Regions from separate parts of the Microbulbifer sp. TB1203 genome, predicted to be linked through region 1. Evidence: predicted binding sites of a transcription regulator. Region 1 holds the regulator's gene; the other holds the start of a gene.
What was found. The regulator FNR, encoded in region 1, switches genes on or off when oxygen is low (the NO sensors DNR and NnrR bind a similar motif). The targets are predictions, from matches to a motif close to TTGATNNNNATCAA.

Region 1 (9,177 bases):
CTTGAAAGGCGACCATCCCAGGGGCAGGGACCAACCGCCAAACAGAAATCCCATCCAGCCCAGTATCACCACCACCGCGTAGAGGCCGGTAAGCAGGAAAAAAGGCCGGAATCCGTAAGCCAGCAACGCGGCAGGTCGAGCGTTTTGCATCAGCACTCTCCCCTTGGCCGCGGTCGGGTTGAGAGCCAGGTTCCCACCAGCACAAACAGCAGCCCGGTAAACAGCAATATCCATTGGGCGGTGTCCAGCAGCCAGAGAGTCAGCCAGCTGGCTGTCATCAGGCCCAGGGCCGCAATCTTGGCCTTAAGGGGCACGGCGCGCTCACTGCGCCACGCATGAATCGCCGGGCCGAAATACGGGTGTTCTGCCAGCCAGCGCTCCAGCCGGGGGGAAGCCTTGGGGGCGGCCCAGGCCGCCAGCAGTAGAAACGGCGTGGTGGGAAGCAGCGGTAGCAGGGCTCCCGCTGCCCCCAGGCCCAGACAGCTCCAGGTCAGGCACAGCCAGGGCAGGCGTCGCAGTGGGCTGGCGTTCATAGAGTGCACTCAAATCAAATGATGCATCTAATTTATATCTTTGGGTGTGTCGCTTCAAGCGCAGAGATAGTGAGTAATTGATCCAGATCAAGAGGCTTCGCTTATAAAGATGTAAATTTAATACATCTTAAAGTTGTGCCTATTGGCATCCCATTTTTATCCGATAGAACAGTCTCGAGGAGGAGCATGATGGATACCCTGGATCAACCCCTGGGCCAGTTGGCGTGCCGGATTCCAGGCGCCACGTCGGTGTTTTTTGCGCACCGGCTGGATTTTTGTAATGAGGGAAAACAAACCCTGCGCGAAGCCGCTGCCCGCAAGGGACTGGGCGCGGAAGCCATAGCGGCGGAGCTGGATGCCCTCAAGGACCAGCCGGCGACGGAAAACTGGGATCAGGCGGCGAACGATGTGCTGATCGAGCACATCCTCACCCGCTATCACGAGCGCCATCGGGAGCAGTTGACGGAGCTGGCGCGCCTGGCTGCCCGGGTCGAGCTGGTACACGGCGGCCACCCGGAACACCCAGCCGGCCTGGCGGATCATCTGGAGCAGACGCTTGCCGAGCTGGAAAGGCATATGCAGAAGGAGGAGCAGATTCTCTTTCCCATGATCCTGCGGGGTATGACCGAAATGGCACGGGCACCGGTGAGTGTGATGCGACACGAACACGACGGCCACGGTGAAGCGCTCGAGCAAATCAACCAATTAACCCGGAACCTGACCTTACCCGAAGGGGCCTGTAATACCTGGCGCGCGCTTTATTTGGGGCTCGCCACACTGGAGCGGGACCTGACGGAACACATTCACCTGGAAAACAACCTGCTGTTTGCACGTATTGACGCACAAGGGGGATTTTGAACATGGGCCAGTATCGCAAACTCTGGTGGACTCTGATCGGCATTCTGGCCGTTACTTTCGCGCTCCTGGGATACGTCGGAGCGGAAGTGTATCGCAAGGCACCACCAATCCCGGGGCAGGTGGTCACGGAAAATAATCAGTTGTTGATGACCCGCGACAGCATCCTCGACGGCCAGACCGCCTGGCAGTCGGTGGGTGGTATGCAGCTGGGTTCCATCTGGGGCCACGGCGCCTATCAGGCACCGGACTGGACCGCCGACTGGCTGCACCGGGAGCTCAACGCCTGGCTCGATCTGGCCGCCGGGGATGAATACGGTGTGGGCTATGCGGAGCTGGACGGGCGCCGGCAAAACGCGCTCCAGTACGAACTGAAAACCGCCTACCGCACCAACACCTATGACGCCGATACCGATACCCTGGTGATATCCGAGCGGCGTGCACAGGCCATAGCGCAAACGGCGGATTACTACAGCCGCCTGTTCAGCGACGCCCCCGAGTTGCAGGGCACACGCGAGAACTACGCCATGAAGGAAAACACGCTGCCCGACCGCGAGCGGCGCGAGCAGATGGCTCAATTTTTCTTCTGGACCGCCTGGGCAGCAGCAACAGAGCGCTACGCCGATGGCGCCACCTACACCAACAACTGGCCCCACGAACCGCTGATCGACAACAAGCCGACCGCGGAAAATATCGTCTGGTCCATTGCCAGTGTGGTTCTGCTGATTGCCGGGGTGGGCTTGCTGGTGTGGGGCTGGGCCTTCCTGCGCAGGGAGGACGAAGAGGAACTCCCGGCCCCCGCAAAAGATCCCATCACCACCTTCGCGCTCACCCCTTCGCAAAAAGCGCTGGGCAAGTACCTGTTCGTGGTGGTCGCACTCTTTACTGCACAGGTGTTTCTCGGCGGCTTTACCGCCCACTACACGGTAGAGGGGCAGAGCTTTTACGGCATCAATGTCTCCGAGTGGTTCCCCTACAGCCTGGTGCGCACATGGCACATCCAGGCGGCTTTGTTCTGGATTGCCACCGGCTTCCTGGCCGCGGGCCTGTTCCTCGCACCGGTCATCAACGGCGGCAGGGACCCCAAATTCCAGAAGCTGGGTGTCGACATCCTGTTCTGGGCACTGATTCTGGTGGTGGTGGGCTCCTTTGCCGGCAACTACCTGGCCATTGCCCAGATCATGCCGGCGGAGTGGAACTTTTGGCTGGGCCACCAGGGTTATGAATATCTCGACCTGGGACGCCTGTGGCAGATCGGCAAATTCCTCGGTGTCGCCTTCTGGCTGGTATTAATGCTGCGCGGCATTGGACCGGCACTGCGCCAGCCCGGTGACAAAAACCTGCTGGCATTGCTGACCGCCTCCGTAATTGCCATCGGTCTGTTCTATGGTGCCGGGCTGGCCTACGGCGAGCGAACCCACATCTCTGTGATGGAATACTGGCGCTGGTGGGTAGTGCACCTGTGGGTGGAAGGTTTCTTCGAAGTCTTCGCCACTGCGGCCCTGGCCTTTATCTTCTGCAGCATGGGGCTGGTATCCCGCAGTATGGCGACCGCCGCAAGCCTGGCATCGGCCTCGCTGTTTATGCTGGGCGGCGTACCGGGCACCTTCCACCACCTGTACTTTTCCGGCACCACCACACCGGTGATGGCGGTCGGCGCCAGCTTCAGCGCGCTGGAAGTGGTGCCGCTGGTGGTACTCGGTTACGAAGCCTGGGAGAACTGGCGCCTCAAGCACGCCGCCCCCTGGATGCAGAACATCAAGTGGCCGCTGCTCTTCTTTGTCGGGGTCGCCTTCTGGAACATGCTGGGTGCCGGTGTCCTCGGCTTTATGATCAACCCGCCCATTTCGCTCTACTATGTGCAGGGCCTGAACACCACAGCTACCCACGCCCACGCTGCGCTCTTTGGAGTCTACGGCCTGCTGGCACTGGGCTTCACGCTGCTGGTGCTGCGCTATATCCGCCCGCAACTGGTGTTTAACGACAAACTGATGAGCATTGGCTTCTGGTGGTTGAACATCGGCCTGGCGATGATGCTGTTTACCAGCCTGCTGCCGGTCGGCGTCATCCAGTTCCTGGCCAGCGCCTCCGAGGGCATGTGGTATGCGCGCAGCGAAGCCTTCCTGCAAAGCGACCTGCTGCACACCCTGCGCTGGGGGCGCACCATTGGCGACGTGGTGTTTATCGTCGGCGCCCTGGCGGTGTGCTGGCAGGTGGTTAAAGGGCTCGTCTTCCCGGATGCGTCCGAAGCGGCCAGACTGGAATCCGGCGCCCGGACTTACGCACCGGCTTATGCAGAGTCTGATCAGGCTACCAAAGCCCAGAGCGTGGACAGCGCCTGCTGCGGGAACTGTGGGGGCAGCCACCCCGTATAAACCCTGCGTAACGTCTGGACTTTAAGAACAGGCAGGTGCTTAACGGCACCTGCCTTTTTTATGATGCGCCGGGCATGGTATGTAGCGCCGTTTCAGTGTTGCAAACAGCGCATCAACATCGCGAAACCGCCGTCCGCGGTCAGCTCCAGATCACCGGGCGTGGGTATCCGCACCACGTGGCCGGAACCGGGCGCCGCGTCGATTGCGCGGCCCTCGCGATTTTCCAGCACTTCCAGCCTGAAACGACGGTTGCCCTGCGGCGTAATCAGCTCCAGTTCGTCGCCCACCTGGAAACGGTTTTTCACCTCCAGCGTGAGCCAGCCGTTGTTACAGGCGCTGGCCTCAGCCGCAAATTGCTGGTTCGCGTTGCCGGAACTGCCCTGTTCGTAGTTCTGGTATTCGCTGGGGACGTGGCGGCGGTAGAAGCCCTCGGTATAGCCTCGGTTGGCCAGGTGCTCCAACTCACGCATCAAGTGCATGTCGAAGCCGCGGCCGGCCAGGGCGTCGTCGATCGCCCGGCGGTAGACCTGTGCGGTGCGCGCAACATAGTAGTGGCTCTTGGTGCGGCCCTCGATCTTGAGGGAGTGAATGCCCATCTTTACCAGCCGCTCCACGTGCTGCACCGCGCGCAGATCCCTGGAGTTCATGACGTAGGTGCCGTGCTCGTCCTCGTAGGCGGGCAGGTATTCTCCCGGCCGGCCGCGCTCCTGCAGTAGTAGCGGCGGCACTTCGTTCCCAACCGGGTCGAAGACCTGCACCTGTGGTTCTACCGCAATCAGGTCGCCAAGTTCGTTTTCGCGCGCGGTGTGGGCGTTGTACTGCCAGCGACAGGAATTGGTGCAGGCACCCTGGTTGGCGTCGCGGCGGGTCATGTAACCGGACAGCAGGCAGCGCCCGGAGTAGGCAATGCACAGGGCGCCATGCACGAACACTTCCAGTTCCACCTCCGGGCACTGCTGGCGTATCTCTTCGATCTCGTCCAGGGAGAGCTCGCGGGAAAGGATCACCCGGCGAATGCCCTCGCGGGCCCAGAAACGCACGCTGGCCCAGTTGACCGCGTTTGCCTGCACCGAGAGGTGTATTTCCTGTTCCGGCCAGCGCTCGCGCACCAGCATGATCAGGCCAGGGTCGGACATGATGAGCGCGTCCGGAGCCATGTCGATTACCGGTTCCAGGTCGCGCAGGTAGGAGCGAACTTTGTCGTTGTGCGGGGCAATATTGCTGGCCAGGTAGAATCTTTTGCCCAGGCCGTGAGCTTCGTTTATGGCCGCGGCGAGGTTCTCCAGGCGGTTAAATTCGTTATTGCGCACCCGAAGGCTGTAGCGGGGCTGGCCGGCGTAGACGGCGTCGGCGCCATAGGCGAAGGCGTAGCGCATGCTTTTCAGGGTGCCGGCGGGGGAGAGGAGTTCGGTACTCATAGGTGGCTACTGCGAATTGAAAGATTCAGGCGGGCGGATGATCCCGTGCCCGGCGGCCACGCAACTTGATTCAGGTCAAGGGCCGGGCCACTTCCCGTTGAAATAATTGCGCCATCGGCAATCAGAGTGACCAAGGAAATCGAAAATGAAGGTAAGCGTGGAATCCATTGTCAGCCACGGCATCTGCGTGGGTATCGGGAGGGTCGTCGGGTCAGATTTTTTTCTTTACCTGAAGGCGGCGGGGCGGCTCGACCATGTGGACTATGAAATGGCCGCGCCCCTGATCGATGGGGCCCTGCAGGCTGTGGCACATCCACGAGTGAAGGTTTTGTTCGACGTGACGGATTTCCAGGGCTGGGAACCCTGCTTCGCCTGGGACGATTTCACCCTGGTTCTCAGGCATCACAATAAATTTTCGAGGATCGCAATTCTCGGCCGCTCGAACTGGCCACAGGTGGCATCCGGTATCGCCGCCTGGTTTATGTCCGGGGAGGCAAATTATTTCGAGGATCGCGAAGCGGCACTGGAGTGGCTGGCCTGATAACCTTCTGTGACCGACTTTTTAGTCGTCGTAACTGCAGTGGGTGCCGGCCAGTTCGCTCAGCCCAATCAAGTCGAGGATTTTCACTTCCCGGCCTTTCACCTCGATCAGCTTCTGTTTCTGGAAACGGGAAAACAGGCGGCTGACGGTTTCCGCGGTGAGTCCCAGGTAGTTGGCGATATCTGTGCGCGGCATGGACAACAGGAAGCGGCTCGAGGAGTAGCCGCGGCGCGCGTAGCGACTGGAAATATTGATCAGCAGCGCCGCGAGCCGGGTTTCCGCGGACCGCTTGCCCAGCAGCATCAGGATTTCGTTTTCGCTGCGCAGCTCTTCGGAAAATATCCCGTAGATATACCGCTGCAGCGTCGGAATATTCTGCGCCAGTGTTTCCAGTTGGGTGAATGGCAGCACGCACACGCAGCTGTCTTCCAGTGCCTCGGCGTAGCTGGGGTGGCTGCGTTTGCTGTAGGCATCCAGCCCGAGCAGTTCTCCGGGCAGCGCGAAATGGGTCACCTGGGTGTCGCCGTCGCTGGCGATCATCGCTGACTTGAAGCTGCCGGAGCGGATGGCGTAGAGGCCGGTGAAGGGGTCCCCCGCCCGGTACACGCAGTCGCCCTCCTTGACGACCTTTTTCATCCGCGTCACCCGCTCCAGCCGGGCGATATCGCTCTCCGGTAGGCCGGCGGGGAGGCAGAGGCTTTTGACTGCGCAGTCGCCGCAGCGAACAGTGATCGGGGAGTCTTTCATCGCTAGTCGTAAACCGGGTTTTGATGTGGCGGTATTGTACATTGTTTAGCCATATATCTACATGAGCGGACAATCATCCCGAACCCCGTAAGGCGGGCCCGGGCGGTCCTGCTGTCGGTGGTCGTTTGCTCAACAGCCTCGTCGGTCTGTTTATCGGCCGCAGACACTTTTCGCAAACGGCCCCCGGCGTCAGGGCCTTTGCATTTGGCTTCGGTATTCTTATCCGAATCCCGATTCCCGGTCACAACACTCGCGAATACTGCGCGCCCTCAGTGCCCCCGTGCAGATAGGCATCGAACGCGGAGGCGGCGTTGCGGGCGAACCAGCGGCCACGGGAGGTGATGCGCAGACAGTGTTCATCCTGCTCCAGTAGCCCGTCGTCGAACATGGGTTGCAGGCGGGCCAGCTCCTCGCGGAAGAGAACATCGAAAGGTGCCCCGGCGCGCCGCGACACTTCTTCCTTTTCCAGCCGCAGGTGGCACATCAGCTCCATCACCAGGTACTGGCGCAAGCGGTCGTCAGCGGAGAGCTGCCAGCCGCGATAGGCGGCAAAGCCCTGCTCGCGAATACTTCCCACATAGTCTTTCAGGCGATGCCGGTTCTGCCAGTAGCCGTCGGCGCTGTAGCTGATTGCGGAGACCCCCAGTCCCACCAGTGCGTCGGCAGGCATCACCGTGTAGCCCTGGAAGTTGCGCTTGAGTTCGCCCGCGCGGGCGGCCCGCGCCAGTTCGTCACCGGGCAGGGCAAAGTGGTCCATGCCGAGGAATTCGTAGCCGGCTTTTTCCAGCGCCGATACCGCCGCAAGCTGCATTGCGATTTTTTCCGCCGGTCTCGGCATGGCGTCCGTGTCGATCAGCCGCTGCGCTTTGAAGCGGTGCGGTAGATGTGCGTAGTGGTAGAGCGCGATGCGGTCCGGTGCCAGTTCCTCGACTTTGTCGATGGTGCTCTGCAGGGTCTCGACGGTCTGCCGCGGCAGGCCGTAAATCAGGTCGTAGGAGATGGAGCGGAAGCCGAGCTCGCGCGCGGCGCGGGTCAGCTGTTCCACCTGCAGTGGGGTGCACAAGCGGTTGATCGCCTGCTGTACCGCGGGGTCGAAATCCTGGATACCCAGGCTCAGACGGTTGAAGCCCAGTTCGCGCAGTGTATCCAGGGTGTTTATTGCCAGGGTGCGCGGGTCGGCCTCGATACCGTATTCGACATCGTCACCGCTGCGGAGGTCGAACACTTCCCGCAGCCCTTCCACCAGGCGCCGCAGGTCGCTGTCATTCAGGAAGGTGGGCGTGCCGCCGCCCAGATGCAGTTGTACCACCGGGGCATCCGCCACCTTGTCGCGATACCCGCGCGCCTCCTCCAGCAGGTGGTCCAGGTAATCCGAAGCCAGCCCATATTGATTGGTGATCACTTTGTTGCAGGCGCAGAAGTAGCACAGGGAATGGCAGAAGGGGATGTGCACATACAGCGACAGGCTGCGGACATTCTTCAGTGCGCGCCAGGGTGCCGCGCCGTCCAGGGGCCCGAAGCGGTCCGCGGTAGGATAGGAGGTGTAGCGCGGGCAGGGGCCGCTGTAGCGGGCCAGCAGCTCCGTCGACAAGTTCCCATCAGTGTGTTTCGACTCAAGTGTCATCTGGTGAAAGCCTTTCAACCTTTTTACCTCAGTTACCCGCAGGTTATCCGGTTGCCGACCGATGACGCTTGATTCAAATCAACTTTTAGTCCCGCAGCGAAAGACTGTCGAAGCGGTGTTCGAGCCGTGCCACCAGCTTTTCCAGCGTACCGGGTGCTGGTGTCTCCATTGCCGGCTGGCAGTAGGCGGAGTCCAGGCACTGTTCACCGCGCGCCGTCTGTATGACGTAGCGGCGCACGCCGCAGTCGGCGAGGGCCAATGCCAGGTGTTCCACGTCGGTGGGGGAGAAGTCCCGCCAGTGCACGGTGGTGCGGCATTCGAAATCGATACCGCTGTCGAGCAGCAGCGCCAGGCTCCGGGCGTGTCGCCGCCAGAGTCCGGGCCGGCCGCAGATACGGTCGTAGTCGGGCCCGTTTCCTTTGACATCCAGCCCCACCCAGTCGAGCAGTGGCAGCAGTTTCGCCATTCTCTCGGGATAGGGGCCGGCGGTGTGCAGGCCCACTTTGAAACCCATGGCTCTGGCCTGTGCTGCCGCCTCGGGCAGGTCGGGGTGCAGGGCCGGCTCGCCACCGCTGAAGACTACGCCTTCCAGCAGACCCTGCCGGCTTTCCAGGAAATTTCGGACTGTCTGCCATTCATGTGCTTCCCCGCGGCGCGAAACAATCATCTGTGGATTGTGGCAGTAGCCGCAACGCAATGGGCATCCCTGGGTGAACACCACACAGGCTAGATGCCCTGGGAAGTCGAGGGTGGTGAGTTGTGTCAGGCCGGCGATCGGCAAGCGGATTTTCGGGTTGGGCATGGTGTCATCGGTATCGCGCACCGGGGAACGGTGGTTCCCCGGCGATTTGTCGCTGGTTAGAGACCGGCGGTTTGCTGGGTGAAGTGGCGGCGTTCGCGGTGTTCGGAGCGCTTGCCGAGGTTGAACTGGCTGACCGGGCGGTGATAGCCCATCACCCGGGTCCAGACTTCGCAGCGCTGGCGCAGTTCGGTGGGCAGGTTTTCGCGTTGGGAGGTTGTTGTGGTCATGTTCGTTGACTCCTTCTGTGGGTTCTGTGGGTGGTAAGTGGTCTGCCGTTCGCCG
Region 2 (9,177 bases), 2.7 Mb from region 1:
TGTAGTAGATGCCGTTGGAGTCATAGCCGTCGAAGATGCTGAACACCAGGTAGTTGCCGTCGTGGCTCAGCTCCGCTTCCGGGTTACGGGTGGGGTGGTCGGTGATTTTATAGATCAGCCGGTCGCGGCTCTGGGGCTGGCCCAGTTTATGAAAATAGACCGAGACCTGCTTGCTGTCGTCGGCGCTGCCGTCTTCGTTGAACGGATAGCGGCTGTAGTAGAAGCCGGACTCGTCCTCGGCCCAACTGATGCCGCTGAACTTGATGCCGGTGAGGGTGTCTTTCAGATCCCGGCCGGTCTTCAGGTCGCGCACCTGGTAGTCGGTCCAGTCGGTGCCGCCGTCGGAGGTGCCGTAGGCCAGGTAGCGGCCCTTGGGGCTGACCCGGTAGCGCTTGGCGGCGACGGTGCCGTCCTCGCTCAGCTTGCGCGGGTCCAGCATTACCGTGCCGTCTTTTTTCAGGCTGTCGGTGCGGTAGAAGACGTTTTGATCCCAGCTGCCGTCGTTGTACTCGTAGTAGTATTTGCCGGCCTTTTTGAACGGTACTTTGTAGCGCTCGTACTGCCAGAGTTCCCCCAGGCGCTCGTTCAGCTTGTTCCAGCCGGGAAGTTTCTTCAGCCGCGGCAGCGAAATATCATTCTGCGCGGCCACCCACGCTTTCACTGCACTGGAGGTCCCCTCCTCCAGCCAGCGATAGGGATCCTCCACCTGGGTACCGAAGTAGTTGTCCCGCATTTCCAACTTGGGGGTAGCGGGATAGTCCGCGGCCAGGGTTGCGGCGGTGGCCAGTGCGCTGGCGGCCAGGATCAGAAGCTGTTTCTTCATAGTGTGTTTCGAGTTTCTCGTCATCGAACAGTCCGCTAATCTAGGCGATTTCCCAATCGGGTTCCAGAAACAGGAGGGACGTTTGCGGTGAGGGGATTGATTCAGCGCGTGAGCCACGCGCGGGTGGACGTGAACGGCGAGTCGGTCGGCTCCATCGACCGCGGCCTGTTATTGCTGCTGGGCGTGGAGGCGCGGGACGACCGCGAGAGCGCGGACAAGCTGCTGCACAAGGTGCTTCACTACCGGGTGTTCGGCGACGAGCAGGGGCGCATGAACCTGAATGTGCAGCAGGCCGGCGGCGGCCTGCTGATCGTCAGCCAGTTCACCCTGGTGGCCGACACCGCCCGGGGCCTGCGCCCCAGCTTCAGCCGCGGCGCCTCGCCGGCGCAGGCGGAGGAACTGTACGATTACTTCGTCGGGCGCGCCCGCGCTCAGTTCTCGCCGGTGGAGACCGGGATATTCGCCGCGGACATGCAGGTCTCGCTGTCGAATGACGGGCCGGTTACCTTTTTACTTGAGACGTGATCGCTGGATTCCTGATGGCGCGCCGCCAGCGCTTTCAGGCGCCGGTCGCGGGTTTTCTTGTCCTCTTTCCCTAAGCGTTCCACCGCCTGGTAGAACGCCGGCCAGGTCTCCCCGGACTCCCGGTACAGTTGCGCGAACGCCGGCACCAGGGACTGGTACTCGGACGCCAGCGCCAGGGTCGCGTTGTTGGTTTTCTCGATATAGGCGCGGTAGCGCTCGGCATTGGGCCAGTCCGCCGACATCCGGTCATAGCAGTAACGCAGCCGCTCCAGTACTTCCGCCTTGCGGGCACGCTTTTCCTCGTCGGCAAGGGGGGATTTGTAGATCGGCTCCAGCTGCTTGCGCGCGGCCATCATCAGTCGCCGGATCGCCATCGACTGGGCGCGGCGGTCCGCCGTCCTGCCGTTCAACCCCTGGCGGCGGCGCCAGTCCGGCAGGGCCAGTTCCGACACGGCGGTGGCGAAGCTCTCGTTGAAAGTGGTGTCGCCGGAGATATACACCCGGCGGTGCGCCAGCTCGTGGAACAGCAGCCCGGCGAGCCGGTCCGGCGGCCAGTTGACGAAACTGGAGAGCACCGGATCGTCGAACCAGCCCAGGGTGCTGTAGGCGGGCACCGGGCCCAGATAGATGTCATAACCCTCCGCCAACAGTGCCTTCGCCTTGGCCTCGGCATCGGCCTTGCGGAAATAGCCGCGGTAACTGGCGCAACCGATAAAGGGATAGCACCAGCGCTTGGGGGAGAGGGAAAACTCCGGCGCCGCCAGCACATTCCACACCGGGAAGTCCTCCGCCAGCTTCACATAGGAGCCGTAGGCCTTTCCCACCGGCAGTTGCAGCTCGGCGCCGGCATAGGCGCGAATATCCTGCACCAGGCGCAGCCGCTCCCGCAGTTCTTCGCCGGTGCCGGGCGCAGCGGCCACCGTCTCGATCGGTTTGCGCGCGGCCAGGAGGCGCCACTGCCCGGTCACCGCCTGGGTGTAATATCCCGCCGTTTCACAGCCGCTTAACAGAACGGCTATCAGGAGTAAGCAAATGGTTCGTCCCCGGGGCAGTCTCCGATAGCTGCTATACACTCTATTACCTGTTCCATCGATTATTGTTGAGGGTTCCGGCATGGCGCCCATGGCCGCCATACTCACCATGTTTGCGCTGACTTTCGCCGCAATCAGCTGGCTGAGCCTGCTGCACGCCTGCTTCCGCCAGGGAACGGTTACCGGTCTGCTGGCATTTTTCCTGCCGCCACTGGGGCTGCTGGTCCTGCTGCCTCGCTGGCAGGAGGAAGCCGAACCTTTTGCGACCGCTGCCGCGGCTCTGGTTTTTATCAGCATAGCCGGAATTTTTTGAGATTCCCCCTTCGTCACCTTGTGTCGTTCCCGAGGGAAATAGTACAGAGGAGGTAACTGCTCAGCCTTGTAGGAGCGGCGGGGCGGCCATCCGCCATGCCCGCGAACAGAGCCCGATCGCGGGCATGGCGGATGGCCGCCCCGCCGCTCCTACAGGGATGAGCAGTTACCAGAGGAGAAATAAGAGCCGGACTTGATTCAGATCAAAGCTCCGGCCGGGCGGGCTCCTACACTATTTGTACATAATCGGCGACAAAAAGGGAGCCAGAAATGGACGCGTTGATCGATCTGTTTACCAGTTTTTCCGGCCTGCTCAGCCTTGCGGTTATCGCTTTCGTATGCCTGATGGCGGGCTTTTTTATCCGCCTGACGCTGCGCAAGATGGAGGAAGAACGGCTGTCCGCGTGCCTGGTGGAATGCCGGGAGCAAACCCCCCGGCGGCGGAATCAGAAGCCCGGTTTCAAACGCACCGACTTCAATTCCTCCTCCAGCTTCGAGCGAAACCAGGCCGGGCCCACCCAAGAGTAGATCACCACCCCCAGCCAGGTGTAGCGCAGCAGGGTCGCCGCTTCAGAAAGGCCGCGGTCCTGCAGCAATTGGGAAGCCAGCTGAAACAGCACGTAGGCGCCGATCAGCAACAGAATGGTGCGCATGTTGCCGCCGGCAGTGAGCCAGGCGTTCATGCGGAACCACAGGCCGAAAACCGGGTTCCTGCGGATTTTGATCGAGGCGAGCAACTGGAGGGCGCCGTAGTTGTCGGCGTCCTGTTGCAATACCCAGATGGCGTGGTCGTAGGCCTCGTCGGTTTTACCGCGATACAGCAGCAGCCTGCCCTTACCGGTCAGCGCCGCCCGGTGTTGGGGTTCCAGGTTCAGGGCCTCGTCAAAAAATCGCGCAGCTTCCTCTTTTTCATTCCTGCCCAGGTGCCACTCGCCCAATTGGGCCAGGGTATCGGCACTCTCCGGGTCCAGTTGCAGGGCCTTGTCCAGATAGGCTTTCGCGGCCTTGTCACGGCCCATCAGCGCGAGGGTTTCGGCGACCGCGCGGTGATAGTCCGCGTCGGTGGGGGAGAGGGCCAGGGCCTGCTCCTGGTGTTTCAACGCCTGCTTGAACTTCAACTGCGCCTGCAGCACTTCGCCCAGGGCGAAGTGGGCAAAATGTGCCTCCGGCTCCAGTTGCACACCGATGCGCGCTTCGTGTTCCGCCGCGACCAGTCTTTTCATGTTGAGCAGGCCGACGGCGAGAAAGCTGTGCGGAAAATACTGCTGCGGATCTATGCTCAGGGCTTCGCGCAGGGATTCCATACCACCGCGAAAATCCCCGTAGCGGTACTGCTGGCCGGCGCGCTCGATCAGCCGCTGTATCTGCCCATCTAGGATATCCATTGCTGCAGCCCCGTCAGAACCTGTGTCATTACCATCTGCTCGAGTTTCGAGCCGACAAAATAGGCGAGTATCACTCCCGGAATACCGTTCATCAGCACACCGTCAAAGTACTGATAGATCTCGCAGGCCGCACTCTGCTTCAGGTAAATGTAGTAACAGGCAAACAGGCTTACCACCACCAGCGCCAGGCGAATATAAACCGGCCCCAGCTCCCGCAGCGTTTCGCTGGTCATCATTGCCGTCAGCACGGCGAAATAGCCGAGCAGGCCCAGGGAGACAGCGATGATTTCCCGGTTCCGGCTGGGGCTGCCCAGTGCAAAACTGTTGAACAGCGACCAGGCCCAGCTGATAAAGGGCCCGCCGAACATAAACGCGAACAGCGGCCACATGGGATCGACAGTAAAGCGGGACAGGCGGCCGGGCTTCGGTTCGTCGATAATCTGGTAAGCGGATGCCATGGTTATTTTCCGTGTTTTTTCAGGAAATCCAGCACCTCGGTGTACTGGCCGGAATCGTTGGCGTACTTGGCATAATTCCGTGCGGTGGACAGCCACTCCAGGGTGGTGGGGCGGACCGTTTTCACCGATTCGAACAGGTGCTCGCTGCGAATGGGCATCTCCTTCCCGGATTCGATGGATTCATCGATCGCCTCGTCCACCGCGGTCTCGACCAGGTTCACCAGGTCGGCACCGGAGTATCCGCTGGTTATTTTCGCCAGGCCGGCCACGTCCACGGATTCACCGCCGGGGCGCTCGCTGACCAGTCCGGTGAGGATATCCTGCCGCGCCTCGCGGTCCGGCGGGGGAACGAAAATGATGCGATCGAAACGCCCCGGGCGGCGGAAGGCCGGGTCCAGCGCCCAGGGCACATTGGTGGCCGCCAGCACCAGCACGCCGCCGTTGTTCTGGGAGAAGCCGTCCAGTTCGGCGAGAAACTGGCTGACCAGCTTCGATGAAGTGGCCTCGCGAGTGTGCTGCCGTTTCGCCGCCAGTGCTTCCACCTCGTCGAAGAAAATCACCGCGGGGCTCTGCGCCCGCGCCTGTTCGAAAACCGCGTGCAGCTTGCTCTCGGATTCGCCGATATACATATCGAGGATGTCCGAGATGGCCACATTGAAGAACTGGGCGTTGCACTCGCCGGCGGTGGCCCTGGCCAACAGGGTCTTGCCGCAGCCGGGCGGGCCGTACAGCAGGATGCCGCCGCCGACTTTTTTCTTGAAGCGGCTGAACAGGGACGGTTTCTGGTAGGGGAGAATGATTTTCTTGTGGATCTGCTTTTTGACGTAGGCGAGGCCGCCGACGTCCTTGAACTTCACCACTTCACTTTCCGGGTGCAGGATGCGTGTGACCTCCTCCCTGTCGGTGTTGTCGTTGGCGATCACTCGGAGTTTCGGTTTGCCTTCCTGCCCGACGGTCCTTGCCGCCAGCCGGGCCTTTAGCGCCTGGTCCTCCAGCGCCGGATTTTCCTCCACGGCGGATTCGTACAGGCGAATTGCCTCGTCGCTCTCCCCCTGATCCGCGAGGATTTTCGCCTTCAACAGACGGGCCCGGGGGTTGTCCATATCCAGGAAGGAGATACCCCGCTCGTGCCGTTCGCTTTTGTAGCAGATATCGGCAAGCAGCATCCTGTCCTCATCCTCGATATCGCCGGGCGCCAGTCCGTCGATAAACTGTTCCGCTTCCCGGTAGTCCTGCGCATTGGCGAGGGCCTTGATCAGCGCCAAGCGCAATGCGGTGTTTTCCGGGGAGGCGTCGAGCGCCGCTTTGAGGGATTGGATAATTCCGTTGTCCATTGGGCGTCGACCCTGTTTATTTTTAGAAATTAGCTGTAAGCCGAATGACACTAAGTTAAGCGGCCCCCCTGGTAGGAGCGGGCCATGCCCGCGATCGGTTTCCACTACGTAGCTGATAACGATCGCGGGCATGGCCCGCTCCTACAGTCAGCGCTATTTTTGTCAGGTGCTTTCTTTTTTGCTGTCCGATGTTATCCAGCGCCCGAAGAGGATGCCCACCTCGAACAGCAGCCACATGGGCACTGCCAGCAGGGATTGGGAGATCACATCCGGGGGAGTGAGCAGCATGCCGAACACGAAACAACCCACGATCACATAGGGGCGCTTGCTGGCCAGGACCCGGGCATCCACGGCGCCGCTCCAGATCAGCAGCACGGTGGCGATGGGGATTTCGAAGGCGAATCCGAAGGCGAAGAAAAGCTTCAGCACCAGGTCCAGGTAGCTGCGGATATCGGGCATCACCGTGATATCGGAGTGCGCCGAACCGACAAAAAAGTCGAAGATGATCGGGAAGACCACGTAGTAGGCGAACGCCATCCCCGCGTAGAAGAGCACGATGCTGCTCACCAGGATAGGGACGGCCACGCGCTTTTCGCTTTTGTACAGGCCCGGGGCGATAAAGGCCCAGGCCTGGTAGAGCACGTAGGGAACGGCGATGAAAAAAGCCAGTACGAAGGAAGTCTTGAATGGGGTCAGGAAGGGAGAGGTGACCTCGGTGGCGATCATGCCGGTGCCATCGGCGAGGCGGGCCTGCAGCGGCTCGGCAACGAAATCGTAAATTTCCGCAGCGAAGGGCACCATGGCCGCAAAGATGGCCACCACGACCACCAGTACCCGCAGCAGTCGGTCGCGCAGTTCGATCAGGTGGTCGATAAAGGGCTGGGGCTGCTCGCTCATGAACGCTCGTCTTTATCCTTCGGGGACTGTTCTTTTTTCTGGTGGTCGGGGTGATCCGGGTTCAGCTCCGGGTCGCCGTGGTCGTGCAGGTGTTCGGGATATTCCGGGTCTTCCAGGTTTTCTTCGTTTTCCTCGTCCTGTTCCGGCAGGTAGTCCTCCTCTTTGTCCCGCCGCCAGCGGGGTTTCCGCTCGTCTTTCTCGTCCTCTCCGCTGAGGGCCTGCTCCATTTCCCGGCGGCTCTCTTCCAGCTCCCGCATCACGCGCTCGTTGTGCAGTTCGCGACGGATATCGTCGGCGCCCACTTCCCGCTCCAGCTCCTCGCGGGCGTTGTGCAGAGTGCGCTTGAGGCCGGACCACCAGCGCGCGGTGGTGCGCACCGCGTCGGGCAGGCGCTCGGGGCCAATCACCAGCAGGGCAACAACCGCTATCAGTAGCAGTTCGAAGAAACCGATATCAAACACGGAGAGGCGCTCGCGTTATTTGTCCTGGGACTGTTTGTCTTTTTCCGCCTGCTCTTTGTGCTGCGGCTTTTCCGATTCCTTGCCCTCCAGGCGCCCAGGCTCTTTTTTTTCTTCCTCCTCTTCTTCCTTGTCCTCGTCTTTCATTGCCTTGCGGAAGCCCTTGAGGGCGCCGCCCAGGTCGCCGCCCAGGTTGCGCAGGCGCTTGGTGCCGAACAGCAGCAGTACGATTACCAGAATGATCAGCAGCTGCCAGATGCTTATTCCACCGAATCCCATGGTTTTCTCCAGGTTTTGTTTCGCCTGCAAGCAGGCTCCTACAGGGTTAATCTTTCGTGCGCGAGGCTTTTTCTTCCAGTCCCGAGAGGCCGAAGCGGCGCGCGAGTTCGTTCAGCACATCCTGCGAGTCTGCCCCCAGGTGCGAGAGCATCACCAGGGAATGGAACCAGAGGTCGGCGGTTTCAGCGATCATCGCCTTTTTATCGCCGCCGCGCTCGGCATCCTTGGCGGCGAGGATGACCTCGGTGGCTTCCTCGCCGACTTTTTCCAGGATCTTGTTCAGGCCCTTGCGGTGCAGGCTGGCCACATAGGAGTTCTCCGCATCGCTCTTGCGCTTGCGGCTTTCCAGCACTGCGTCCAGCTGTTTCAGCAGATCACTCATAGATGCTTTCCGGGCTCTTGATCACTGGCTGGCTCACTCGCCATTCGCCGCCCTGCAGTACCCGGTAGAAGCAGCTGGCGCGCCCGGTATGACAGGCAATGCCGCCTTTCTGTTCCACCAGCAATAATACGGCATCGGCATCGCAATCCAGACGGATTTCATGCACCTGCTGTTCGTGGCCGGAGGTTTCGCCCTTGCGCCACAGTTTGCCGCGGGAGCGCGACCAGTAGACGGCGCGCCCTTCACTGGCGGTGAGGCGCAGTGCCTCGCGGTTCATCCAGGCCATCATCAGTATGCGGCCGGTCTTGAAGTCCTGCGCTATGGCGGGGACCAGGCCGTCGCTGTTCCAGGCGACCTGTTGGGTGAAGTCGGCTTCGTTCAAGGGGCTCTCTTTACTCAATGTCCTGTAGACCTTCATATATTGTAGGTTGGGCGGGCCGGGGGCCCGCTGCCGAGCTGGAGCTCGGCGCTCCCAGCTTCCAGGCGGGCCTGCGGCCCGCGATGCGGAGCTGGAGCTCCGCGGTCCCGGGGGTTATGGCCAGAGCAGTAGCGCCAGGGCCGCGGCACCCAGGAGCCAGCTGGCTGTGGGCAGCTGGGCCAGCAGGCCCGGGGCGGCCAGCAGCAGGGCGCCCGCCGCCAATATAACCCCCGCCACCCGCCGGGCGTAGCGCTGGCGGCCGCGGCGGCGGCTCTGTTCCAGTTGCTCGCCCACCCCGCGTATCTGCGGCGCCAGCTCGCGGGCATGTTCCAGGGCGGAGAAGGCGAGATGCGGCAGCTGCGGCAACTTCTCCAGCCACTCGGGGCCGTAGCGCCGGATCTCGCCGACGATAGTCCTGGGGTGGAGGCGATCCCGCATCCAGCGCTCCAGGAATGGATGGGCAGTCTTCCACAGATCCAGTTGCGGATAAAGCTGCCGCCCCAGGCCCTCGATATTGAGCAGGGTCTTCTGCAGCAGGACCAGCTGCGGCTGCACCTCCATATCGAAGCGGCGCGCGGTCTGGAACAGGCTGATCAGCACCCGGGCGAAGGAGATCTCCCCCAGCGGCTTCTCGAAGATGGGCTCACACACCGCGCGGATGGACGCCTCGAAGTCGTTGACCGGCGTGTTCCGCCGCACCCAGCCGCTCTGCACGTGCAGTTCGGCCACCATGCGGTAGTCGCGGCGGAACATGGCCAGCAGGTTGCGCGCCAGGTAGTACTGGTCCTCCCGCGTCAGGCTGCCGACGATGGCGGTATCCACAGCGATATATTGTGGCCTCTGCGGATGCTCGCGGGACACGAAGATATTGCCCG

Region 2: PP263_RS16715 (DUF3149 domain-containing protein) is a predicted target of FNR. The motif match lies at 2,885-2,898, and genes of this name have one in related genera.

The regions. Positions count from the first base shown of each region.
Region 1 covers NZ_CP116899.1:1,219,781-1,228,957, forward strand. The annotation lists gene PP263_RS05190 (NnrS family protein) at 1-150, opposite strand, end outside; gene PP263_RS05195 (YbaN family protein) at 150-533, opposite strand; gene ytfE (iron-sulfur cluster repair protein YtfE) at 720-1,391, shown strand; gene PP263_RS05205 (nitric-oxide reductase large subunit) at 1,394-3,763, shown strand; gene yegQ (tRNA 5-hydroxyuridine modification protein YegQ) at 3,856-5,181, opposite strand; gene PP263_RS05215 (STAS/SEC14 domain-containing protein) at 5,327-5,722, shown strand; gene fnr (fumarate/nitrate reduction transcriptional regulator Fnr) at 5,744-6,469, opposite strand; gene hemN (oxygen-independent coproporphyrinogen III oxidase) at 6,711-8,060, opposite strand; gene PP263_RS05230 (anaerobic ribonucleoside-triphosphate reductase activating protein) at 8,179-8,916, opposite strand; gene nrdD (anaerobic ribonucleoside-triphosphate reductase) at 8,952-9,122, opposite strand.
Region 2 covers NZ_CP116899.1:3,917,966-3,927,142, reverse strand. The annotation lists gene PP263_RS16735 (prolyl oligopeptidase family serine peptidase) at 1-823, opposite strand, end outside; gene dtd (D-aminoacyl-tRNA deacylase) at 911-1,348, shown strand; gene PP263_RS16725 (aminopeptidase) at 1,255-2,421, opposite strand; gene PP263_RS16720 (hypothetical protein) at 2,462-2,692, shown strand; gene PP263_RS16715 (DUF3149 domain-containing protein) at 2,962-3,219, shown strand; gene PP263_RS16710 (tetratricopeptide repeat protein) at 3,138-4,076, opposite strand; gene PP263_RS16705 (hypothetical protein) at 4,064-4,534, opposite strand; gene PP263_RS16700 (AAA family ATPase) at 4,537-5,868, opposite strand; gene tatC (twin-arginine translocase subunit TatC) at 6,031-6,765, opposite strand; gene tatB (Sec-independent protein translocase protein TatB) at 6,762-7,226, opposite strand; gene tatA (Sec-independent protein translocase subunit TatA) at 7,242-7,502, opposite strand; gene PP263_RS16680 (phosphoribosyl-ATP diphosphatase) at 7,549-7,884, opposite strand; gene hisI (phosphoribosyl-AMP cyclohydrolase) at 7,877-8,266, opposite strand; gene ubiB (ubiquinone biosynthesis regulatory protein kinase UbiB) at 8,417-9,177, opposite strand, start outside.